3 regions of the Enterobacter sp. 6722112 genome follow, and region 3 is predicted to be linked to each of the others. Evidence: predicted binding sites of a transcription regulator. Region 3 holds the regulator's gene; each other region holds the start of a gene.
What was found. The regulator Fur, encoded in region 3, represses iron uptake genes when iron is present. The targets are predictions, from matches to a motif close to ATAATAATGAGAACNACTATCAA.

Region 1: AC4OVU_RS18765 (siderophore-interacting protein) is a predicted target of Fur. The motif match lies at 3,878-3,900, and genes of this name have one in related genera.
Region 2: fhuE (ferric-rhodotorulic acid/ferric-coprogen receptor FhuE) is a predicted target of Fur. The motif match lies at 3,836-3,858, and genes of this name have one in related genera.

Annotation. Positions count from the first base shown of each region.
Region 1 is NZ_JBZWGR010000007.1:3,621,294-3,627,474, reverse strand. Features, by position in the region: gene AC4OVU_RS18780 (methyl-accepting chemotaxis protein) at 1-1,512, shown strand, start outside; gene AC4OVU_RS18775 (methyl-accepting chemotaxis protein) at 1,752-3,311, shown strand; gene AC4OVU_RS18770 (PadR family transcriptional regulator) at 3,308-3,802, opposite strand; gene AC4OVU_RS18765 (siderophore-interacting protein) at 3,948-4,712, shown strand; gene AC4OVU_RS18760 (coiled-coil domain-containing protein) at 4,713-5,882, opposite strand.
Region 2 is NZ_JBZWGR010000007.1:1,847,478-1,853,658, reverse strand. Features, by position in the region: gene AC4OVU_RS10450 (extracellular solute-binding protein) at 1-459, opposite strand, end outside; partial or broken gene AC4OVU_RS10445 (DUF1543 domain-containing protein) at 786-1,288, shown strand; gene fhuE (ferric-rhodotorulic acid/ferric-coprogen receptor FhuE) at 1,608-3,776, opposite strand; gene AC4OVU_RS10435 (YncE family protein) at 3,941-4,999, shown strand; gene dcp (peptidyl-dipeptidase Dcp) at 5,261-6,181, opposite strand, start outside.
Region 3 is NZ_JBZWGR010000007.1:1,104,318-1,110,498, reverse strand. Features, by position in the region: gene pgm (phosphoglucomutase (alpha-D-glucose-1,6-bisphosphate-dependent)) at 1-450, opposite strand, end outside; gene seqA (replication initiation negative regulator SeqA) at 475-1,020, opposite strand; gene ybfF (esterase) at 1,204-1,977, shown strand; gene ybfE (LexA regulated protein) at 2,106-2,393, shown strand; gene fldA (flavodoxin FldA) at 2,549-3,079, shown strand; gene fur (ferric iron uptake transcriptional regulator) at 3,371-3,817, shown strand; gene chiQ (ChiQ/YbfN family lipoprotein) at 3,960-4,286, opposite strand; gene chiP (chitoporin ChiP) at 4,334-5,731, opposite strand; gene glnS (glutamine--tRNA ligase) at 6,178-6,181, opposite strand, start outside.

The DNA.
Region 1 (6,181 bases), 2.5 Mb from region 3:
CCTGACTATGTCACCCAGAATGAATATCCGCTGGACGATGACACCACGCTTATGTCGACCACCGACCTCCACAGCTACATGACCCACACTAACGACACCTTTGTGCAAGTGAGCGGCTTTACGCTCCAGGAGCTGCTCGGGCAACCGCACAACATTGTGCGTCATCCGGATATGCCGAAAGCGGCTTTTGCCGACATGTGGTACACGCTGCAAAAGGGCGAACCCTGGAGCGGGATTGTCAAAAACCGACGTAAAAATGGCGATCACTATTGGGTACGTGCCAATGCGGTACCAATGGTGCGTAACGGCCAGATGACGGGCTATATGTCCATTCGTACCCGCGCCACGCAGGACGAGGTCGCCGCGGTGGAGCCGCTTTATAAGGCGCTCAACGAAGGACGCTGCAAAAAACGCATTCATAAAGGGCTGGTGGTGCGCAAAGGCTGGCTCGGCAAACTACCGGCGATGCCGCTGCGCTGGCGCGTGCGTAGCGTAATGGCGGTACTTTTCGCGGTGATGGCCGCAACGCTTGTTGCCAGTGCCGCGGGCTGGGCTTCGCTGGTGGCGGCAGCCGTGGTGATGCTGCTTGGCACCCTGGTGTTTGAGCAACAGATTGTCCGCCCGGTGGAAAACGTCGCACGGCAGGCGCTCAGGGTCGCTACCGGAGAGCGTAACAGCGTGCAGCATCTTAACCGCAGCGATGAACTGGGGCTAACGCTGCGGGCCGTCGGACAGCTGGGGCTGATGTGCCGCTGGCTGATCAACGACGTCTCCAGCCAGGTGGTGAGCGTGCGCGACGGCAGCGACAGGCTGGCGCAGGGCAATGAAGATCTCAACGACCGCACGCGCCAGACCGTGGCTAACGTGCAGCAGACCGTGGCAACAATGAACCAGATGGCGGCGTCGGTGCAGAGTAACTCTGAGACCGCAGCCGAAGTCGACAAGCTATCGATGGCCGCCAGCAGCGCGGCCACGCAGGGGGGCACCGTGATGCAGACCGTGGTGAAAACCATGGATGACATTGCCGACAGTACCCAGCGCATTGGCTCTATTACCTCGCTTATCAATGACATCGCCTTCCAGACCAATATTCTGGCGCTGAACGCTGCGGTTGAGGCGGCACGCGCGGGCGAGCAGGGGAAAGGCTTTGCGGTGGTGGCGGGCGAAGTGCGTCATCTTGCCAGCCGCAGCGCGAACGCGGCTAACGATATTCGCAAGCTGATCGACGCCAGCGCCAGCAAAGTGCAGTCGGGCGCCGAGCAGGTCCACGCCGCGGGACGTACTATGGATGATATTGTCGAGCAGGTGAAAAACGTCACGCAGCTCATCGCGCAGATCAGTCACGCCACCTCAGAGCAGGCGACAGGCCTGACAGAGCTGACCCGTGCTGTGGCAGAGCTGGACAGCATTACGCAGAAAAATGCTGACCTGGTCGAAGAGAGCGCGCAGATTTCCGCGATGGTTAAGCACCGGGCCGGACGCCTTGAAGATGCGGTTACCGTGCTGCATTAAGAAATGTATGCTTCGATAAAGCCGTTTATTCCTCCGGGATAAACGGCTTTTTTGTTTTTCAGAATAAGTTATGTTGTTAATGAAATATTAAGTAACTAAAAAAAGCGCCCGGTTTTTAATTGTTACAATCCAGATTCATTGAGAGTGAAAAATAAAAAAACGATCAAAGTCATAAAGTTAGCGTGTTTCCTGTCGATAACAGCGATCGTCTGAGAAATAATCACATCGATGGGGTAAATATGTTCATACATGACGTAAAGATCGGCACGAAATTATTTCTGGCGTTTGGATTATTTATTGTCCTGATGGTCGTCAGCGCAAGCTTGTCTCTGATGAGCCTGAATCGGGCAAACAATGGAATGCAAACCATCCTTACCAGCGACTATCCAACGACGGTAAAAGCGAACCAGTTAATCGACAACTTCCAGGAATTTATAAGCACGCAGCAGCTCATGCTGCTGGACGAACAGGGGACGTACACGGCGCAATCAGAGCAGCGTCTGAAGGCGATCAGCGAGCGCATCTCCTCAATCCTGAGCGAGCTGGACAACGCTCTCAAGGATAAAAAATCCCAACAGGTGCTGGCCGATATCCACGGCGTACGCCAGCAATATCTTGACTCGCGCTACCGCATTTTGCAGGCCGTGCAGAATAACGACCGTGCGGGCGCGATAAACGAAATGATGACCAACACCCTGAATCTGCAACAGTCCTATAAAGCGAAAGTGCAGGCGCTGATTGCGATCCAGGACCATGAAATGCAGAGTGCGGGCGAGCAGGTGGAAGGCGATTTCCGCACCAATCGTCTCCTGCTGGTCCTGATTACGCTTTTCAGCGTCGCGGCAGCCAGCCTGACTGGCTGGTTCATTGTGCGATCCATTACCCGACCGCTGAACGACGCGGTGAATTTTGCGGAGGCCATTGCCGATGGCGATCTCACCGGCAGCATTATCTCGCACGGTAAAGATGAAACCGGACTGCTACTCACCGCACTGATGGAGATGAAAACGCGCCTGCTGGAGATTGTGCAGCAGGTGCAAACCGGATCGGAAAACATCTCCAGCGCCGCCGCGCAGATTGTCGCGGGAAACCAGGATCTGGCTGCCCGCACGGAGGAGCAGGCCAGTTCCGTTGAACAAACGGCCGCGTCGATGGAGCAGATCACCGCTACGGTGAAGAACACCGCGTCCCACACCGGAGAAGCGACGAACCTGTCTGCCGATGCGGCTGCCGTGGTCAAAAACAACGGCGAGATGATGAAGCAGGTCACCAGCAAGATGCGCCTGATTAACGGAACATCGAACAGGATGTCCGACATTATCGACCTGATCGACGCCATTGCCTTCCAGACTAATATTCTGGCGCTAAACGCGGCGGTCGAAGCGGCGCGCGCGGGTGAGCATGGTCGCGGCTTTGCGGTGGTGGCGGGCGAGGTACGCCAGCTCGCGCAGAAAAGTGCAACATCTGCGAGTGAGATCCGCCAGCTGATTGAAAGCTCCACAAGCCAGACGCAGGACGGCATGAACCTTGTGGAGAAAGCCAGCGGGCTTATCAACGGCATGGTCGGCAACGTGGAGGAGATGGACGTAATCCTGCGTGAGATTCGCCAGGCCAGCCATGAACAGACGGAAGGCATCTCGCAGATCAACAGCGCGATTGGCCTGATAGACGCCACCACCCAGCAGAACTCCGCGCTGGTGGAGGAGTCCGTTGCGGCGGCGGCATCCCTTAACGAACAGGCGATGCACCTGAAAGAGCTGGTCCGGGTGTTCCGCGTGAGCGACGGCGTGCTGGCTTAATCCAGCTGGGAGATCTCCAGCGCCGCGCGGTCAATCACGCCGATAATCTGTTTCAACTGCGCGTCGCTGAGCTCTCCCTGATTAACCTTCAGATCCAGTACCGCTTTGAAGTTATCCAGCGCCCGCTTCATCTGCGGGTTTTTGCGCAGCTGGAACCCGACGGAGCGCGCCTTGATACGCGTCTGGATCTGCTCCAGCTGTTCCCGGTTGTCATCCAGCCATTGCTGTCCGGCGGCATTAATCGCAATCCGCTTCCGGCCGTTCTCTTCTTCGGTAATAGTGATAAGCGCCTGATCCTGCAAGTAATCCAGCGTCGGGTAGATCACGCCAGGGCTAGGCGTGTAATGTCCCTGCGTCAGGTTTTCGATCTCTTTAATCAGCTCGTAACCATGGCTCGCGTTGCGGGTCAGGATATCCAGGATCACCAGCCGCAAATCGCCATGACCAAAAAATCGTGGCCGGCGTCCGCCGCCGTCGTGTTCGTGTCGCATGTTTTTCCCTCAATTTGATATATCTAAACTATATCTAAGATATATTCAGATGTAATCTAAAAAATCTTGATTTCTTAGTTAATAGCAATCATTATCATTAAAAATTCATTCCGATATATCGTATTCACCTGAGAAGGGCATCAACATGGCATCTACCCGTTACCCTCAACGTGTCCGCAATGACCTGCGTTTTCGTGAGCTGAACGTGCTGCGCACTGAGCGAGTCAGCGCAGGATTTCAGCGCATTGTGCTAGGCGGCGAGGCGCTGGAGGGCTTTAGCTCTCGCGGCTTTGACGACCATACCAAAGTCTTTTTCCCGGCACCGGGCACCACTTTCGTGCCGCCTGTGGTGACCGATGAAGGCATCGACTGGGGCGACGGCACGCGTCCGCAGGCACGTGACTATACCCCGCTGTACGATGACGAAAAACATGAGCTGGCGCTCGATTTCTTCGTTCATGATGGCGGCATTGCCAGCAACTGGGCGGTAGAGGCTAAGGTGGGCGACAAGCTGACCATCGGCGGGCCGCGCGGTTCGCTGGTGGTGCCGGAAGATTACGCCTGGCAGCTGTACGTGTGCGACGAGTCGGGGATGCCCGCGCTGCGCCGCCGTTTAGAAGGCATCGCAAAACTGCCTGTTCGCCCGGCGATCCACGCCATCGTCACCGTGGGCGATGCGGCGTATCAGGACTATCTGGCACACCTGAGCGGGTTCAACATCACCTGGGTTATCGGCCACAACGAGCAGGCGATGGCCGACCATCTTGCCGCGCTGGCCGTGCCGGAAGAGGATTACTTTATCTGGCTGACCGGGGAGGGGAAGGTGGTGAAACGCCTGAGCCGTCAGTTTGAAAGCGACGCAATTGACCCGCAGCTGGTGCGTGCCAGCGCGTACTGGCACGCCAAATAATCAGGCAGCGGGATCCAGCTGCGCTTCGCTCACCTGATGTTCGAGCGAGGCGCATACCTCTTTCAGCGCTTTCTCCTGCTGGGCAAAGTAGGCTTCCATATTGCTGAGCGACGAGACGAGCAGCCAGGACTCTTCCTTCTCCAGCTCTGCCAGCTCGTTCACCAGGGTGTCGATTTGCTCACGCACCTGCGCCATCTTTTTACGAATACGTTCAAGGTCGTTCAGCCTGTCGCTCGCCATCATTGGTTCGAATCCTTGTTGCAGACGGGCGACCAGCGAGCGAATGGCCTTCACGTCGCCGCGCTGTTTGGCCTGGTTGAGTTGCACCATCATCCTGTTGGCTTCCTCTTTTAAATCATCGGCAACCAGATCCGGGTGGCATAGCTTGCTCGCCTGACGCCAGAGCCGCTTCAGCTCGTTCCGATCCTCTTCTGAGAGATCCTTGCCTTTACGCAGGCGAACTTCGGCATCATGATGCTGTTCGCGATACTTCTTGTACTCTTCGTTGGCCTCATCGCGCGCCTGACGTGCCGGCTCTTCTTCACGCGTTAAACCGGTCTCCAGCTCCATTGCTTCGGCCAGCAGGTTGGCAATCAGATTGCTTTGCTGCTGAAGATGTTTGCGCGCCTCTGCCGCCTGAACGGAATCCGCAGGCAGATCTCGCCAGCGCCGGGTGAGCGTTGTCAGAACCTCTACGGCCTGCGCCATATAGTCCTGGCAGCGGCGGTAATCCTCTTCCCGACGACGCGTCTCCGCCTGCTGACGACGCAGGTTAAGCTCCGCCAGCGTTTTACGCAGGGCGAGGATCTGCTGCATCAACGGCCCGAGGCGGGAGAAATAGAGATCGTTGAACTCATCTAGCTGCTGTACCCGGGCGTTACGGCGATCAATCAGATCGCGCAGACGCTCTTCCAGGGCTTTCAGCTCCAGCTTGCTGGCCGCCAGCTGTGGGTCACGCCACGGGGTAACGGCGCGCTGGCTTTGCAGCCAGGCGGTGATAGCGCGAAGGGCTGCGGTATAATTTTTCTGCTCAAGCGCCGCGACGATGGACAGGAGTTCATCGTCAAAGGCTTCCTCTTTGAGACGTTTCAGCTGGCTCCGGATGATGTCGTCATCTTCCAGCTCAATGGCATTTTTAATGATTTCTAGCCGTTTGATCGGTGTGCTCATGATGCCTTTCGCTCTGGAGCTTAAGTATTTGAGTTAAGGTTAGTTGTTGTAAAAGCTACAGGAAATAATACACACGGATGATGATCGGCGCGATGGGGGATTTCTTTAGTTTTTAGGGTTTGTGAAAGAGTGAGAGTTATTGAATCTTCCTTCTGGAACGGGGAGCACGGGGTTAAATGTGACCTTAGAGTTCACTTTTGAATGCGTGAACCGAGAAACTCGAAAATTTGGGGTTCTGGAGGCGTGCAGCGGCAGCGGTACGCCGCAATAACTGCCAGAGAATGCTTAACAGCATTAAG
Region 2 (6,181 bases), 740 kb from region 3:
CACAATATTCTGGCCTTTTGGGTCGACATAAGGATCGGTGCGGCCAAATAAAACATCTTTCTGCGTCAGCAGAGTCAGCCACGAGCCGTCTTTCTTTCTGTTGGCCTGTTCAAACTGCGCTGCATATTTACCCTCAGGACTGTAAGCGACCACCATGCTGGTACTGGCGACAGGGACCGCCTCATCTATCAGCCCGGCGTCTTTGAGAATTTGCATCGGCCCCGGGGTGATGGAGACAAACACATCGGCCTCAATTTTGTGGCTTGCAAGCAGGCGTGCCATCCCGTATGCACCCTGGCCCTGCCCCTGATAGCCGTCGTTATTTGCTCTGGAAAAAGCCGGACCTAACCCCTGGTCCATTACTTTGCCCATGGAACCGGCATAAGTCACCCTGATATCCTTTGCCAGCGCCATGGATGGCATTTGCAGCAGCGCAACCGCCACCAGCACAACCTGCATTCGTTTCCTGGCCATAAACACCCTCTCGTTATATATGCTTTTATATATCGAATTTTCCAGAAAAATCACCGCAATGACAACCTCCTCAAGCGCGCCGTTGATGCAAGGTTGAATAAAAGGAAATCGGTCTGGGTGGTACATGGTCGACTTAGTCAGATGTTGTCATCCAATTGTGGGCAATAGTTCATGAAACATGCTGCGTAAACTCCTCGTGGCTTTGCGTAGAAGAATCTTGAACTCATTGTCATCAATGTCTTTTGCACAGTTGTAGCCCAACTCGCTATATAGTTAAATATATAGCGATTAAAATAACTTCTGAGGGTTGTATGAATTTGTATATGTTTTATGTCGGCGGAAATGCCGGTAAATCCAATATTGAGGTCCACGACATCCAGTTTGTGGCGGCACGTAAGCCCAATGATGCCTGGCCTGCACTGCGTGAAGCATGGTTTGGTGATAGTGATAAAATTCATATAGACGGCTATAGCCGTATCACGTGGGCCGACGGATACTCTGTCACGCTTTCCCCGGAGCCGCCCCAGACTACGAAGAGATTATTTTTCGTCAATGCGGGTGGTTACAGGCCGGATACGCTTGCAGAACTGCACGAATATGATCTGTCGTCGCCGAAAATGCCCGGCAGGCTAAGGAGAAAGCATTACTAACGCTACTTTGCGGTGTCGATCAACAACATAAGGATAATTTAAAAGAGGTTGATGATTGCCTGTTGCTTGAAAAGGTTGGAGGGTTGTTTATTCATCTGACACCCTGCGATACAGGGCACCGCGATCTTCCAGAGTGGCAGGGATATTTACCGATAGGCGCATGAAACTGCATAAAGAGACGCATCGCTTCAGGATGAAACAGGTCCCCTTTTAGTATTGCTCAGGATTCCCCTCGAGTCTGAGGGCGTCCTGTTCATTGAATATTTACGCTTTTGCGTCTGGCTGTTTTACTGCATATCCAACATACGTCTTCTTTAACTGATCCAATGTTTCCGGCACCAGGCTCGTCCCCCGTTCAAACCGGCACATTATTCGTTACCAGGATGGCAATGGCATGGCGGCCATCGCCGTGTCGTTGCCGCTGGTGGGGCCGAAGCGCATTTCGGAACAGGTGATGGCCAGGATAGAGATAAGCTGATTAGATCAGAATGTGTAACTCATGCTTACCGAGACGCTACGCGGTTCGCCATAGACGGCAGAGTCATCAAGGTATGAGTAGTATTCGCGGTCGAACAGGTTACGAACGTTTGCCTGCACCGCCAGCTGTTTCGTCAGCTGATACTGCGCGAACAAGTCGACGAGCGGATAGCTGCCCTGATAGAGGCGCTGCGTCTCGCCGTCCGGACCGGTGACATCTTTGTACACCTGATTCTGCCAGTTCACGCCGCCGCCTACGGTCAGATCCGGAAGCGTCGGGACGCGGTAACGGCTGAACAGCTTAAGCTGCGTCTGCGGCGCAAAGCTGTTGAAGCGGCCATCTGAATCACGGGCAACATAGCGGGTCGCACTGAAGGTAAGCTGTAGATTGTCGGTAACGGCACCGTTCACCTCAAATTCCGCGCCTTTGCTCACTGCGCCTTTGGTTGCGCGATAAGCTTGTTCGCTGGATCCATTAACGAATACCCCGCTGATTTCCTCCCCCGCGTTCTCCTGTTCTATGCGGAATACGGCAACGTTGGTGGTCAGTCGACCGTCCATCCAGTCTGCCTTCAGGCCGGTTTCATAATTTTTACCGGTGACGGGAGAGAGCCATGCACCCTCTTTCGTGCGTTTGGTTTGCGGGGCAAAAATTGAGGTATAGCTGGCGTAAGCGGAAAGGCTGTCGTTGATGTCATACACCAGCCCGCCGTAAGGGGTGGTGTTGTATTTACGCATATCGCCGCTGCTGCCATCTGAGCTGTACTGGGTATAACGTGCGCCAACGATTAGCGACAACGGATCCGCCAGCGACAGGCGTGCCGCCGTATACGCCGATTTTTGCCGCACGATATCATCCGCATTTTGATACCAGTCGCCCCACTCCGGCTCGGCCACGCTGCCGTCCCAGCTGTTGTTGAAGATGCCAATCTGAGCACTGTCCATTGGCCCGTCTTTGCTGAAGGTAGCATTGTGCTGTCGGCTATAGTTGGCTCCGGCCATCAGCTGATGTTGACGCCCGAGAAGTTCAAAAGGCCCGCTGGCGTAGGCATCAAAGGCGTCCAGAGTGCGCTTGCCGCGATCCTTACTACCCCAGCCTGATGCGTCTTTTCCGGTGGTGGCGTCCGGATTGCCCATCACATAAAGCAGGGTATCATTGAACGTTTGCTCGCCGTGGGTTCCATTGAAACGCACCGACCAGCCGTTATCCCAGTTGTGGGTGAGGTTAGCAAAAACTTTACGCGACTCAACGGAGTATCCCGTCCAGTCTGCCGAGGTATTGACGTTGCGATCGTAATGGGTACGGCTGCCGTTACTGTACAGGCTGGGTAATCCGCCCCAGGTCGGGTTGGCTGTGTTTGTTTGCTGATAGTCCCAGCCCAGCGAGGCCGTCGTGTGTTCCGTTACATCGCCTTCAATGACGCCATAGAGAAATTTCTTGCGCTTGCCATATCTGTCAAGCCAGCTGTCCTGATCCTGATAACCTGCCACGACGCGCCCACGCAGGCTGCCGTCGGAATTGAGGGGCGCGGAGATGTCGCCCACATAACGCTGTTTGTTCCAGCTTCCGTAACTTGCGCTGACGTTGCCCCTGAAGGTTTTACTGTCGGCACGTTTACGCACCATGTTCACCGTTGCTCCCGGATCGCCAGCGCCGGTCATCAGGCCGTTTGCGCCACGCACAATCTCTATACGATCATAAATGGCAGTATCTTCCTGCGCATCGCCAAAATTCCACGCGTCGCCCATTGATGTGGGGATCTCATCGTAGGCGAAATTGGTGATTTCAAAGCCGCGGGAAAAGTAGCTGGAACGCTCGCTATCAACCTGCTGCGACGAAACGCCGGTGGCATTGGTAAGTACCTGGTCAATGGTTTGCAGGTCTTGATCCTGCATACGCTGGCGCGTCACGACGCTGCCTGACTGGGGGATATCGCGCGGGGTCAGCAGCATTTTGGTGCCTGAACGCGTGGTTTTTACCGCATAATCCTGCTGCGAGTCGGCGCTCCCGTTCCCGTCACCGTAGACAACCATCTCTTGTTCTTGCGTATTTTCATCCGCCTGTGCCGGGTGCATGACGGCGGACATTGCCAGCGCAAGCAGTGAAAGTGAGAAGGAAGCAGGAATTAACCCTGCGGGCGCTTTCGCGCGATTAGCCCTGCCATTAAAAATCATCATGTTACCTGTCTGTTGTTGTCGTTATGTGCAAATCATTCATCCAAATAAGAATGGAAATGATAATTATTTGCTTTATTATGCACAGGTAATTTTGTAAGTTAAATGTAAATAAATGTATATTTATCAAAATCAGCGCGGCTCGCGCATGACAGGAACAAAAAATGAACACATTCCATTGGCTAAAAGGAAAGACATGGGGCTTAAGCATTCTTACCGCGGCGTTAACCCTGAGCGCAACGGCGTCAGCAGCCCTCCCGGGTTCGGCTGAGCTCAAGCAGCGCGAACTCGCTGACGGTCTGTATGAGATGGTTTACTCCCCAACGGCAAACGCGTTGTACGTTGCGAGCGCACAGAGTTTCAAAAACGTCAACGGCGGGGTGCTCTATAAACTGGATCCCACAACGCTTGCCACGCAAGGTGAAACCCACACCGACCTGAAAAACTTCGGCATGGCAGCGGACGATAATGGCAAGGTCTACTACACCACCAACACCCTTGATGGCGGGGTATCGAAAGTGGACGTGCAAAGCGGCAAGGTGCTACAGCGCCTGATGTTTGAAGGCAAAGACAAGGATGGCGACCCGGTTGGTGCGCGTGAAATCCTCTTCCACAAGGGACAACTGTTTATCGGTGGCGTTGCCGACCCTGGGTTTATCTCCGTGGTTGATGCCAACACCATGACGCTAAAAGCCCGAATCGAAAATGCCGGGAAATGGGTGACGGGGATTATTTATTCGCCGCTGACAGACCGCCTTTATGCCGCCAATGGCGGCGGTGAAATTCTGGTGATTCACCCGGAGACGTATAAAATCGAACAGCGCTGGACGCCGGGAGATAAAAAAGCGTATTTGTTCCTGAATATGGCAGAAGATCCGGCCACCGGGCGCCTGTTCGTGACTGATGATTCAAAAGCCAAAACCACACTGGTATTTGATGAGCGCAGCGGGAAAGTTATCAAGCGTCTTAAAGGCGATGCGCTGGGAATAAAGTTTAACGCTGAGCGCAACGAAATTTTCATCACTCAGCGCGAATCCAGGAAGGTGTTGCAGCTTGACGCCGGGAGCTATGCTGTGAAAAACAGCTGGACGTTCACCAGCCATCCCAACAGTCTTCTGGTAACACCGGACGGTAAAACGTTATACGTAACCGTGAAGCAGGACTTCAATGACGACAACACGACGAAAGGCCCGGATAGTGTGGTTCGTATTTCATTAAATTAAACAATATACAGCCATCCTGTGAGGGATGGCTGACTTATAAACGTGGACGCTGAAGCAGTATCTTTAGTCCGGCCAACGGATAAAGCCGGGTTAAAGCGCCAGATGTTCTAAAGTCGCGGGGATCCTTACTGGGTAAAAGTAAAGGTGTAGCTACGTGAAGCTGACCCCTATCCTCCTGCAAATTTCGCAGAATTAAGGATTCATTTTGGGAAAGAAAAAACCGGGCCTCGCGCCCGGTTCTGTTCCCACACTAAAAAAGCCTTACGCACTCAATCCGCGATTCTCCAGCATCGGTTCGATCTTCGGATCGTGCCCGCGCCAGTTCCGGTAAAGTTCAGCTAAATCAGTGCTGTTGCCGCGGGACAAAATCGCCTCGCGGAATTTCTGTCCGTTCACGCGCGTCAAACCGCCCTGCTCGACAAACCACTGGTAGCCATCGTCCGCCAGCATCTGCGTCCAGAGATAGGCGTAATAGCCCGCCGCGTAGCCGCCGCCGAAGATGTGGGCGAAATAGCTGCTGCGATAGCGCGGCGGTACGGCTGGAAGATCCAACCCCTCTTTTTTCAACGCGGCGGCTTCAAAGGCTTCTACGTCTTCAACGGGCTCCTGAATGCCGTGCCAGTTCATATCCAGCAGCGCGGCGCTCAATAGCTCCGTCATGTCATAACCCTTATTAAACTGGGTCGCATTGAGCATTTTTTCCCGCAGCGCATCCGGCATCGGTTCGCCGGTTTGATAATGACGAGCAAAGTGCGCAAACACCTGGGGATGGCTGGCCCAGTGTTCATTGATTTGCGAAGGAAATTCAACGAAATCACGTGGCGTGTTGGTGCCTGAAAGCGTGGCATAGCGCTGGCTGGCAAACAGGCCATGCAGGGTATGGCCAAACTCGTGGAACAGGGTAATCACATCATCCCAGGAGATTAGCGCGGTCTGCCCGTTCGCCGGTTTTTGATAGTTGCAGACGTTATAAATCACCGGACGCGCGGCAAACTCATAAGACTGCTCAACAAAATTCCCCATCCACGCGCCGCCCGCTTTGGAATCACGCGCGAAAAAGTCGCCGTAGAACAGCGCCATGCCTTCACCCGTGTGGTCGAAAATCTCCCACACGCGAACATCCGGGTGGTAAACCGGAATATCGAAACGCTCGACAAAGCGGATACCGAACAGCTGCGTGGC
Region 3 (6,181 bases):
CGGTGGGTTGTGGGACGGGGTGATCACAATGCCGTCAGCCTGCGCGCCACCTTTTTTGTTGTGTACCAGAATAGCGTTAGAAACCGCTGGCGTTGGCGTAAAACCGTTGTTCTCCTGAACAATCACGTCTACGCCGTTCGCCGCCAGCACTTCCAGCACGGAGATAAAAGCAGGTTCAGACAGGGCGTGGGTATCTTTCCCTACATAGCACGGACCGGTGACGCCATTTTTGGCGCGCTCTTCCGCGATGGCCTGAGCAATGGCCAGAATGTGCGGTTCGTTAAAGCTGTGGCGCGCCGCACTACCGCGGTGGCCAGATGTACCAAACTTCACTGCGTGTTCTGCGTTGCCCACCACCGGCTTCAGCACGTAGTACTGCGCGGTCAGTTGAGCGACGTTAATCAAATCGCGTTGTTGTGCAGGTTGTCCTGCACGGCTGTGATTTGCCATTGCCTGGTCCTTCTGATGCAAGGGTTAAATTGTACCGCAAACCTTTTCGATCAATTCCGCCGGGAACTGCATGGACTGCATGATATGTTCGATCATGCTGCACTTACGGCCCGTATTGGTGTTGGTGATCACCCAGTATGGTGTACCGGGAACGTGTTTGGGTTTGGTTTGGTTGCCATTTTGCAGCAGGGTCTGCTCGTCGCCTGCGAAGTAAACGCGCGTGCGACCGTGCAGCGACTCTGTCGCTTCTGCAAATGCGTTGTTATCCAGTGAGTAAAGTGTAGACAGCACCAGCATAAAGCGGTTAACCGCCTTTTTCTGCTCGGCATATTCATCGGACAGCAGCAGCTCGCGCATCGCTCGCACTTTGTCTTTTGCCGGCATGACGGCAGGTTTTACTTGTGCAACAACGCTCGGCTGAGACACGACATCTTTAGTGACAGGAGTGGGCTGTGAGGCGGCGGAAATTTTGAGCATGCGCCGTAAAATGTCGGACGCGCTCTCCCCAATATGCCGCGTCTGGCTGGCAATATACTGATAGAGTTCGTCATCAACTTCGATTGTTTTCATCTTAATCCAGTGCGATATCTTATCTGAATACAAGTCGTTGAGATTATAAGGTCAAATCCCAACAGCGGATAGCGTCAAACCAGGTTGGCGGCAAAAGTCAGATTAAACTGGATCCTTGCCCCCGGGCGGCAGAATGGTCAACATGATACCCTAACCTGACAAACCTAAAAAAAGAACTTTGCCATGAAATTGAATACCCGAGCGCAAACTGCACAATCGCCGAACAATAATTCTCCCATCGTACTGGTTCACGGCCTGTTTGGTAGCCTGGATAATCTGGGTGTGCTTGCGCGCGATTTAGTGGCCGATCACGCGATCCTCCAGGTTGATATGCGCAATCACGGTCTTTCTGGGCGCTCGGAGGAGATGACCTACGCAGCCATGGCGCAGGATCTGCGGGACACCCTCGATGCGAATAATATCCAGAAAGCGACGCTTATCGGGCATTCAATGGGCGGCAAAGCGGTGATGGCGCTCACTGCGCTGGCCCCTGAGCGAATTTCCGGGCTGGTGGTCATCGACGTTGCGCCCGTCAATTACGACGTTCGCCGTCACGATGAGATTTTTGCCGCCATCAATGCGGTCACCGAAGCGGGTGTCGCAACCCGCCAGCAGGCGGCTGCCGTTATGCGTGAGCATCTTGATGAGGAAGGCGTGGTCCAGTTCCTGCTGAAATCGTTTGTTGACGGACAATGGCGCTTTAACGTCCCGGTATTGTGGGATCAGTATTCGCATATTGTGGGCTGGGAAACCGTCCCCGCCTGGCCGCACCCTACCCTTTTTATTCGCGGCGGCAACTCCCCTTACGTCACTGATGCATACCGTGACACGCTGCTGGCGCAATTCCCGCAGGCTCGCGCTCACGTTATTGCGGGTGCCGGGCACTGGGTACACGCGGAAAAACCGGATGCCGTCCTGCGCGCCATTCGCCGCTATCTTACTGATACAGCGAATTGATTAAAAAGCCAGCGACCGGAAGACGACGGGCTTCCAGTCGTTGGCGTGTGGATTTGGGTGATGTATGATGGCGCGCTTATCGCCCGGGCATTAGCAGGGCGGCGTGTTTCCCCCGAAGTCTCAGAATCATGGCCAAAGAACAAACGGACCGTACGACACTAGATCTGTTCGCGAATGAGCGTCGACCGGGACGACCGAAAACGAATCCGCTTTCGCGCGATGAACAGCTGCGTATCAATAAACGCAACCAGCTTAAACGCGATAAAAATCGTGGGCTTAAGCGTGTCGAACTGAAGCTGAATGCCGATGCCGTCGATGCGCTTAACGAGTTAGCTGACGCGCGCAACATCAGCCGCAGCGAACTGATCGAAGAGATGCTGATCGCCCAGCTTGAGACGTTACGCGGCAAGGCGTGAGTCAGAAAATCCCCAATATTACCTTTTTCATGTAGCACAGAGTGCAGTCCTGCGTGATAGCTGTTTCCGCAGGGTTGCCTGTTCTGCTATTATTGCCCTTATCCGTGGACAATTTGCGCCACCATACCATTAAGTTTCAAGAGGTTATTTTACTCATGGCAATCATCGGCATTTTCTTTGGCAGTGATACCGGCAATACTGAAAATATCGCAAAAAACATTCAAAAACAGCTCGGTAAAGACGTTGCTGATGTGCATGACATCGCCAAGAGCAGCAAAGAAGATCTCGAGGGCTATGACATCCTGCTGCTGGGCATCCCGACCTGGTACTACGGTGAAGCACAGTGTGACTGGGACGATTTCTTCCCGACGCTGGAAGAAGTAGACTTCAACGGCAAGCTGGTTGCCCTGTTTGGCTGTGGCGATCAGGAAGACTATGCTGAGTATTTCTGTGATGCGCTGGGCACTATTCGCGACATCATTGAGCCACGCGGTGCGGCGATCGTCGGTCACTGGCCAACGGCGGGTTACCATTTCGAAGCGTCCAAAGGTCTGGCAGATGACGATCACTTCGTTGGCCTGGCCATTGATGAAGACCGTCAGCCAGAGCTGACCGCTGAGCGTGTAGAAAAATGGGTTAAGCAGGTTCGTGAAGAGCTGAACCTGGACGATATCCTTAACGCCTGATATCCCTGCGGCGCAACTCCGGTTGCGCCCGTTTTCCAGGTAAAACCGATTAAATTAATTGCTACAAACTTTTAACTTTTTCGCCCAGACCTGTACAATATCCCCCTGGTAAAAAGTGGGTGCCATCGAACAAGTTTGTTGGTGATACCACGTTTTTATAAGCATACTTTGCTTGAGACTTGCAGTTTTCATTTAGCCATGGCAGTTCTATAATGAGACGCATTATCCCAAGTGCATTTTCTGTCACTTCTTCTTTTGAAGTGAATCGTTTAGCAACAGGACAGATTCCGCATGACTGACAACAATACCGCATTAAAGAAAGCTGGCCTGAAAGTAACGCTTCCTCGGTTAAAAATCCTTGAAGTGCTTCAGGGGCCAGACAATCACCATGTCAGTGCGGAAGACCTTTATAAGCGTCTTATCGATATGGGTGAAGAGATTGGGCTGGCAACCGTCTATCGTGTGCTGAACCAGTTTGATGACGCGGGCATTGTTACTCGTCATAATTTCGAAGGCGGTAAATCCGTGTTCGAGCTGACTCAGCAGCATCACCACGATCACCTGATCTGCCTCGACTGTGGCAAGGTCATTGAATTTAGCGATGATTCCATTGAATCACGCCAGCGTGAAATCGCCGCCCGTCATGGCATCCGCCTGACCAACCACAGCCTGTACCTGTACGGTCACTGCGCTGAAGGCGATTGCCGCGAAGACGACCACGCGCACGACGCGAAATAATATCGTGTTCATACTCTGAGCCAGCCGTAAGGTTGGCTTTTTTTTGCCTGAAAAAAGTCCGGTGGCGCTGCGCTTACCGGGCCTACGGGCTGTGACACCGTTGTAGGCCCGGTAAGCGCAGCGCCACCGGGCATAAAGCAACTTATTTATTGTTATTGCGAATCTCGTCCCAGATCTTATCGCAACGCTTCGCCACTTCCTGATCGTTACCGCTTTTCCGCGCCTGGATACAGGCCTGGTAATCCATCACGCGAACATTTTCCTGCGTCGCAAACTGCTCATGCGCTTTCTCTTTTTTCAGCACATTCAGCACGCTCTGGCAGGCTTCAATCTTCTCTGGCGATCCTTGTGCTGTATTGATGCAGGCGCTATACGCCTCCTTCAGACGGGAGTCTTCTTTCTGCGCCTGATCCTGCGCACACGCCACCAGCCCCGATGCCAGCAGCGCAACGATTACCATTTTTTTCATCATATGCAGTCTCCATGCAGGCGGGATTTCGCCCGCCTGCGTATTCATCAGAAGATTGTGAATGGCGCAATGACCATGAATTTCACGTCACGTTCATCCTGGAAGATGTTGCCGTAACCGCCCGCGTAGCTCGGGATATCGGAGTGGTTGTCATACTGGGTGAAGTGCAGTTTGAACATCGTGCCTTTCGCACGGCCCTCCTGAAGGGTGTAAATCGCATCCAGACTGTATGAAGACTCTTTCAGACGGTAATTCGGATCGTAGTAGGCGTCTGGCGTAGCCATATCTGCTGGCTTCGCGTCCCAGGCGTACGCGTAGGACGCACCCACTGCCCAGCCAGGCAGGTTCCAGTTCTTCAGGTCATACATTGCGCCGAAGAAGACCGCCTTTTCGCCGTCGGCGTTGAAGTCAGAGCGGTTATCCCACCAGATATCCAGACGACCATTGGAAGAGGCGTAGGTTGGCGTCATACGTTGCAGGAAGTAGCCCTGCTGCCCTTCTGCCTTGACCCATGTTCCCTCCAGACGTAAATCAACCTGACCTACCTTGTAGCCGAAGGTCAACGCCTGTAACCACGCGGTGCCGTCATAGATATCATTTACGCTGCCATCACTGACTTTGTCGCGCGTACCGTAGAACTGATAGCTGGTGCTCAGCGGGCTACCCGCGATATCAAATTTGTAGCTGGCTTTAGCAAAGTACTGATCGATATAGCCTTCAGCCTGACCAAAAGCAGCTTCCAGCACCAGATCGTTTTTGAAGTCGTACTTCGCCCCCAGCGAGTGGAGATAATCAACTTTGGTTTTTTTATCATTCTGATAGAACTTGTCCATCTCAATGTGCCACGGCGCTTTGTACTCGTTGGTCCACATATAGGAGAAGCTCAACGCCCCCGCATCGCCGTAGTCAAAATTAGCACCGGCTTCCGCACCCTGATAGGTACCTGGCATAAAGCTCCAGTGCGGTGCTAACAGCGTCTGGCCGGTTGGCTGGATATAACCTCCACGCGCCCAGACCGGACCATATTTGAATTTTGCAGCCGCTTTATACAGGCTGATTCCGCTTTTATCGCCGGACCAGTCTTCGTCGTAGGCTTTATTGCTGGAGGAGAACGCAATTTCGTTCGGATGGCCGCTGTCGCCATTTTCGGCCATTTCAATTGCGGTGAACGCTGCAATATCGATCCCGAACATATCGGCGGCATATCCCGACTGGAAATCAAGGTTAGCGTTCCAGGTCGAGTGAGAAAGGTTGGTTTTGTATTTATCTTCAGTGACGTCTTTACGGTCACGCTCACGCTGCCAGTAATAAATACCGCCCGTGAGGGTGGAATCTTCGATGAAACCTGCTGCTTTTGCCTCTGGCGCAACCACCAGGCCCGACATTGCTGTCACACCGGCGATAGCCAGCGCCAGCGCACTACGTTTGCCACTGAACGTACGCATAGATTATTCCTCTTTGACGAATTAAAACGCCTTAAACGGCGAAAAACAGAAAAGACCAAGTGGTCAGGGGTAGTCAGAAATACCCTCGAATTAACTACCGTCTTTAGGTTATTTTTCGCGACGCGAATTATCAATGCTTTTAATCAGGCAAAAGTCAGGATTATGACGAAGAGCACATATTTCGTAGTGCTTTGTAACATTTACCGGGAAGCAAGTACTGGCGGGGGAATACGCTAATTTTCAGTAAGTAACATTGATATTGTGAATATATTTTTCAGCGTTTCTGTTTTTGGAAAACAACAAACTTTTTTAAATAAAATAAGTAGCACCACATTGACCTGGAATGTTGGCTTTAATTCATCATCCCGATGCTTAACGACATGATCGTTAAATAAAAAAACGCCGCATTATGCGGCGTTTGTTTCTCATTGACCATGCCAGCGTGATTAT